One region of the Thauera sp. WB-2 genome, then DNA from elsewhere that is predicted to be linked to it. Evidence: predicted binding sites of a transcription regulator. Region 1 holds the regulator's gene; each other region holds the start of a gene.
What was found. Region 1 encodes FNR, which switches genes on or off when oxygen is low (the NO sensors DNR and NnrR bind a similar motif). Its sites were predicted from a motif close to TTGANCTAGNTCAA; they were not measured.
Positions count from the first base shown of each region.

Region 2: the regulator FNR is predicted to act here: its motif matches at 1,108-1,121, upstream of LQF09_RS11755 (nitrite reductase).
Region 3: the regulator FNR is predicted to act here: its motif matches at 1,327-1,340, upstream of ubiU (ubiquinone anaerobic biosynthesis protein UbiU).

Region 1 is NZ_CP088935.1:3,070,787-3,072,988, reverse strand. Features, by position in the region: gene LQF09_RS14025 (SirB2 family protein) at 86-466, shown strand; gene fnr (fumarate/nitrate reduction transcriptional regulator Fnr) at 500-1,240, opposite strand; gene hemN (oxygen-independent coproporphyrinogen III oxidase) at 1,390-2,202, shown strand, end outside.
Region 2 is NZ_CP088935.1:2,552,239-2,554,440, forward strand. Features, by position in the region: gene LQF09_RS11755 (nitrite reductase) at 1-1,032, opposite strand, end outside; gene cobA (uroporphyrinogen-III C-methyltransferase) at 1,300-2,202, shown strand.
Region 3 is NZ_CP088935.1:3,832,884-3,835,085, reverse strand. Features, by position in the region: gene LQF09_RS17480 (U32 family peptidase) at 1-195, opposite strand, end outside; gene ubiU (ubiquinone anaerobic biosynthesis protein UbiU) at 250-1,266, opposite strand; gene pomA (flagellar motor protein PomA) at 1,471-2,202, shown strand, end outside.

The DNA of each region.
Region 1 (2,202 bases):
GAACGATTCGTAATCTTACCCGAGACGGGCGACAATACCTGTCGCCCCGAGACCGGCAGCTTGCCAGCCCTTGCAAGGAGAAAGGATGTACTACGCGATCAAACACCTTCACGTCGTCTGCGTCGTGCTCAGCGCAGCGGGTTTCCTGCTGCGCGGCATGTGGATGCTGACGGGCAATCCGATGCTCTCGCACCGGCTCACCCGTGTGTTGCCGCACATCATCGACAGCCTGCTGCTGCTGTCAGCGATCACGCTGGCGGTCATGATCGCGCAGTACCCGTTTGCCGCCGACTGGGTGACCGCCAAGGTCGGTGGCCTGGTTGCATACGTGCTGCTTGGCACGCTTGCACTCAAGCGCGGCCCGACCAAGCCGGTGCGTGCGGGCGCCTTTGCGGCCGCCCTGTTCGTGTACGTATGGATCGTGTCGGTCGCCTTCACCAAGAATCCCGCAGGCTTCCTTGCCTGAACAATGGCGGCCGTCGAGGCGGAGCGGCCAGCGTCAGCGCGCGCCGTGCTGGTGCTGGATCAGGCGCTTGAGCCCGGTGGGATCGAGCAACTGCACGTGCTTCTGTTGTACCGAGATCAGCCCTTCGTCCTGGAAGCGGGAGAAAGCGCGAGACACCGTCTCGAGCTTGAGCCCCAGGTAGGAACCGATCTCCTCGCGCGTCATGCGCAGGTGGAATTCCTGCGCCGAGAAGCCGCGCGCATTGAAGCGCTGCGACATGTTGAGAAGGAACGCCGCCAGCCGTTCCTCGGCGCGCATCGAACCGAGGAGCATCATCACGCCGTGGTCGCGCACGATCTCGCGGCTCATCACCTTGTGGAACTGCAGTTGCAGGCCTTCCACTTCGTGTGACATCTGCTCGAGCTTGTCATAGGCGATCACGCAGACCTCGCTGTCCTCGAGGGCGATCGCATTGCAGGTATGCGACTCTGCACTGATGCCGTCGAGGCCGAGAATCTCTCCGGTCATCTGGAAGCCGGTCACCTGATCGCGGCCGTCTTCGAGCAGCACGTCGGTCTTGAACGAACCGGCGCGGATGGCGTAGATCGCCTCGAACGGATCGCCCGCACGATACAGGCTTTGCTGGCGCTTGACCTTGCGCCGCGCGCCAACGAGTTCGTCCAGGCGGTTCAACTCGCTGTCGGACATCCCGAAGGGCAGGCACAACTCGACCAGGTTGCACTGCGAACAGGCAGACTTGAGCCCGTTCACGGTAATTGGCACGCTCGCCCTCATCTGCACGATAATCCTGCTTCCCCGACAAAAGACGCCAGACCTGGCTCAGGAGTGGTTCGATCGGGCAACACATCACGCCCGTTGACCCACGTCAACCAAAAAAACGCGGCGATCTGCCATTGTTTGGCACACACTGCCGCAGCAAGATCATGACAAGCCAGAACCAACTCATCTTCGATCCGCAACTCATCCGCCGATTCGACATCAACGGACCGCGCTACACGTCCTATCCGACAGCGGACCGCTTCGTCGAGGCCTTCAACGCCGATGCGCTCAAGGCCTGGCTCGCAAAAAGGGCGGTCGGCGGCGTCAGCAAACCGCTCTCATTATACTTCCACATCCCCTTCTGTAACACGATCTGCTATTACTGCGCCTGCAACAAGATCATCACCAAGGATCATGGGCGCTCGGCCAAGTATCTGAAATACCTGGCCAAGGAGGTCGCGATGCAGGCGGAATGCCTGGAGGGCAGCCGCCAGGTCACGCAGCTCCACCTCGGTGGGGGAACGCCGACCTTCCTGTCGCATGACGAGATGCGCGAGCTCATGGCCGCGGTGCGCGAACACTTCACGCTCGTTCCCAATGGCGAATACTCGATCGAGGTCGACCCGCGCAAGGTCGACTTCGACACCGTGAAACTGCTCGCCGAGCTTGGGTTCAACCGCATGAGCGTTGGCGTGCAGGACTTCGCCGAAGATGTGCAGGCGGCGGTAAACCGCATCCAGAGCTATGACGAGACCAAGCTCGTCATCGACGCGGCACGTGCCACGGGCTTCAAGTCCGTGAGCATGGACCTGATCTACGGTCTGCCCAAGCAGAACGTGATCAGCTTCAACCGTACCCTCGAGCAGGTGCTGGAGATCTCGCCCGATCGCATCTCTCTCTACAGCTATGCCCACCTGCCGGGCCTGTTCAAGCCGCAGCGCCGCATCAACAGCGGCGACATGCCCACTGCAGACACC
Region 2 (2,202 bases), 520 kb from region 1:
GCTCATGTCCCAGCCGCCGTCGTGCAGGAACTTGGCGGAGTTGATCGTGGTGGTCTTCAGGTTGTTGATGTCGGTGTAGTCGACCAGCAGGATCATGCCGGTTTCCTTCACGTTCACAACCCACTCGGGCTTGATGTGCGAGGACACGATCGAAGCCACGCGCGGCTCGGGGTGGTAGTCGCCATCGACGGTCTGGCCGCGGGTCGAGACGATCTTGTACGGCTCAAGCGTCTCGCCGTCCATGATCGAGTACTGGGGCGGCCAGTAGGTACCACCGATCAGGTACTTGTCTTCGTAGCCCTTGAACTTCGAGGTATCAACCGAGCGCGCGTCCGAACCGAGGCGGATGGTCGCCACGGTGGTCGGCTCTTCGAACCACATGTCGATGATGGTGGTCAGGCCGTCGCGACCAACCGTATACACATAGCGACCCGAGGCCGACAGGCGCGAGATGTGCACCGCGTAGCCGGTGTCGAGAATCTTCCAGATCTGGTGCGTGTCACCGTCGATCAGCGCCAGCTTGCCCGCGTCGCGCAGCGTGACTGCGAACACGTTCTTCAGGTTGATCTTGTTCATCTGCTTGGTCGGACGCTGATCAACCGGAATCAGAAGCTTCCAGCTATCCCTCATGTCCTTGAGCGAGAACTCGGGCGGGATCGGCGGCTCGACCTGGATGTAGCGCGCCATCAGGTTGATTTCTTCCGGCGTGAGGATGTCGTCGTAGTTGACCATGCCGCCTTCGGTACCGTAGGCGATGATCTTCTCGAGACGGTCGGTACCCAGCTTGAGGGTGCCGCCTTCCATCTTCGTGCCGTCGGGCATGGTCTTGCTCCACGCCGGCTCGAGGTTCTTGCCGGTGGCGCCCTTGCGCAGCACGCCGTGGCAGCCGGCACAGCGCTCGAAGTAGATCAGCTTGCCCTGCTCCATTTCCTCGGCAGTCAGCTTGGGCGCTTCCTGCGCCCAGGCGCTGCTCATCGCCAGCGGCAGGATTGCCATGGCGAGCGTTTTACCGATCAAGCTCTTGTTTTGCATTTCCCTCTCCTTTACGACACGGGATGTGAAACAACACGGTGACGGCAGTATGGTTTTCGAGGCAGTTCGTGATCCTTGATGTGAATTAATTTTCCACATGAGGCGTAAGGATAAAGTTGCGACACGGTCGAAACCCTTCCTGTACAGGGGGTTTATGGTCCGAAGAAAGCCCGTTGCATGACACGGGCAGGTGCCCGGAAAGCCGCTCCGGCACCGATCTCGCAAGCACAGACTGCCCCTAATACACGCCTCGCCGGAGTCACAACCATGTATGCAGCTCACCACACTCCCACCGCCGCGCTGGCAAGCCGTCGCACGAGCCGCTCATCCCGGGCACCCGGCGACACCCCGGCACGAAGCCGCGGCGGCGACTCGTCGGGTGCGGCACCCGCATCCCTGGACCAGGCGCCACCGGCAGTCGGCAAGGTGCATCTGGTGGGCGCAGGCCCCGGCGACCCCGAGCTGCTCACGCTCCGGGCTGCCCGCCTGATCGCCAACGCCAAGGCGGTCGTATATGACCACCTCGTCGGCGACGCCATCGTGGCCCTCATCCCGCCTGCGGCACGCCGTGTCTATGCCGGGAAGGAAGCCGGCAACCATGCACTGCCGCAGCATGCAATCAACCAGTTGCTCGTCGACCTGGCACGCGAGGGCCTGGACGTCGTGCGTCTCAAAGGAGGCGACCCCTTCATTTTCGGTCGTGGCGGCGAGGAGATGCAGGCAGTACAGGCGGCCGGAATCCGCTGCGAAATCGTGCCTGGAATCACCGCGGCAGCAGGTGCGGCATCCTGTACGGGGATTCCTCTTACCCACCGTGAACACGCCCAGACGCTGGTGTTCGCGACCGGCCACCTCAAGGACGGCACGGTCGATCTCGACTGGCCAGCGCTTGCGCGCCCGCGTCAGACGCTGGTGATCTACATGGGGCTGGGCGCGCTCGAGGCGATCTGCACGCAACTGATTGCCCACGGGCTGCCGGCAACGACACCCGCCGCGGTGATCCACGCCGCCACCACCCCAGCCCAGTGCGGTGTGCATAGCACCCTTGCCGACCTGCCCAATGACGTTCGCGAGCGCGGCATTCGCGCGCCGGCACTGATCATGGTCGGCGAGGTCATCTCCATCGACCCGGGCATGCTGCTCACCCAGACGCTTGCAACCACCGCCTGA
Region 3 (2,202 bases), 760 kb from region 1:
GACCACTTCCTTGCCGGCCGCGGCGAGCACCTTGCCGACCTCGAGCCAGTCGTCGAGGCGCAGTTCGTGGCGGCGCGAGCACACCGTCTCGCCCAGGTAGACGCTGTCGATCGGTGCTTCGACCATGTCGGCGTAGAAGTCGAGCACGCTCTGGTGCGGCCAGTAATAGAGCAGGGGGCCGAGGGCGAGTTTCATCGGGCGGGTCTCAGTTCGTTCGGGTGATGCGGTGCGAGGCGGCTTGCGCGACGCTCACTTCCACGGGCGGTAGTAGGCGCCCAGCGTATGGCTCTGGCCTTCGGAGACCTTGTTGAGCTCGGCCATCCACGCCGGCAGCACTGCGAAGCCTTCGGCGCCGCCGGCCTTGAGCTTGTCGAGCGCGGCGCGCCACACCTTGGTGACCTGGGCGACATAGGCTGGGCTGCGCTGGCGGCCTTCGATCTTGATCGCACGGATGCCGATGCGGGCGAGCTCGGGCAGCAGTTCGAGCGTGTTGAGGCTGGTCGGCTCCTCGAGCGCGTAGTAGGTCTCGTCGTTGACCTCGAAGCGGCCCTTGCACAGGGTCGGGTAGCCGGCGCGCTCACCGTCGGCGAAACGGTCGATGAGGATGCCGTTGAGGCGCGTCTCCATGCCGCGCGGCGTGTCTTCCCAGCGTACGTGCTTGCCCGGCGAGCAGGCGCCATTGCAGTTGGGCGACTCGCCGGTGGCGTAGGCCGACAGCGCACAGCGGCCCTCGACCATCACGCACAGGCCGCCGAAGCCGAAGACCTCGATCTCGACCGGTGTGTTGGCGACCACGCTCTCTACCTGGGCCATGGACAGCACGCGCGGCAGCACCGCGCGCTGGATACCGAAGCGCTCATGGTAGTAGTTGATCGCCTCGTAGCTGGTGGCCGAGCCCTGCACCGACAGGTGCAGGCGCAACTGCGGATGCGTTCTGGCGGCGTAGGCCATAAGACCGGGGTCGGCGAGGATCAGGGCATCGAGACCGAACTCGGCAGCGCGGTCGATGGCCTGCGTCCAGCTCGGCCAGTTGCCGGTCTGCGGATAGGTGTTGAGTGCGAGCAGCACCTTCTTGCCACGGGCGTGGGCGTAGGCGATGCCTTCGCGCATCTGCGGCGGGTCGAAGTTGAGGCCGGTGAAGTTGCGCGCGTTGGTGGCGTCCTTGAAGCCGAGATAGACGCAGTCTGCGCCGTGGTCGACGGCGGTTTTCAGGGCGGGGAGGCTGCCGGCTGGGCAGACGAGCTCGATCGTATTGGGTGCGGACATTGGCGGCCGGGCGGGCAGGGAAGAACCCGGGCACCATAGTGCGTGGTCGCTGAGGTGGCTTTGACGAGTGTCAAACGCCCGTTGTGCACCATCGTGCGGTGCGCAAAAAAACCTTATGATTCGGGCCAATGACATTCGGCCGCGATGGCGTCTGCACGAAGTGGTGCAGGCGAGCATCGGTGTGCTCAACGCAATGGAGCGTGCGTGGATCTTGCAACACTGATTGGGCTGCTGGGCTCGCTGGGCATCGTCGTCTCGGCCATCGTGCTCGGTGCGTCGGCAATGATCTTCCTCAATGGACCATCCTTGCTCATCGTTGTCGGCGGCAGCCTGTTCGTCGTACTCAGCAAGTTCACGCTGCAGCAGTTCCTCGGCGCGTTCAAGGTGGCGGCGAAGGCGTTCAAGTTCCGCCTGCCCGACACCGAGGAGGTCATCAAGGAGGTGATGGAGGTTGCGCAGGTGGCGCGCAAGGAGGGCATGCTGGCGCTCGAGAGCCGGCCCTCTTCCATCCCTTTCTTCCAGCAGGGCATCCAGCTCATGATCGACGGCCAGGCACCCGAGACGGTGCGCGAGATCCTGCAGAAGGAGCGCCTTCTCACGCTCGAGCGCCATCGCTGGGGGGCAAAGGTGTTCAGCGCCATGGGTGACGTCGGCCCGGCGATGGGCATGATCGGGACCCTCATCGGCCTGGTGCAGATGCTGTCGAACATGGAAGACCCGAAGTCGATCGGCCCGGCGATGGCGGTGGCGCTGCTGACCACGCTGTATGGCGCGATGATGGCAACGATGATCTTCCTGCCCATGGCGGACAAGCTCAACCTGCGCATGACCGAGGAGGCACGCCTCAACGCGATGCTCATCGATGCGATCTCGGCGATCCAGAACGGCACCAATCCGCGCGTGATCGAGACCCTGCTCACGAGCTACCTGCCGCCC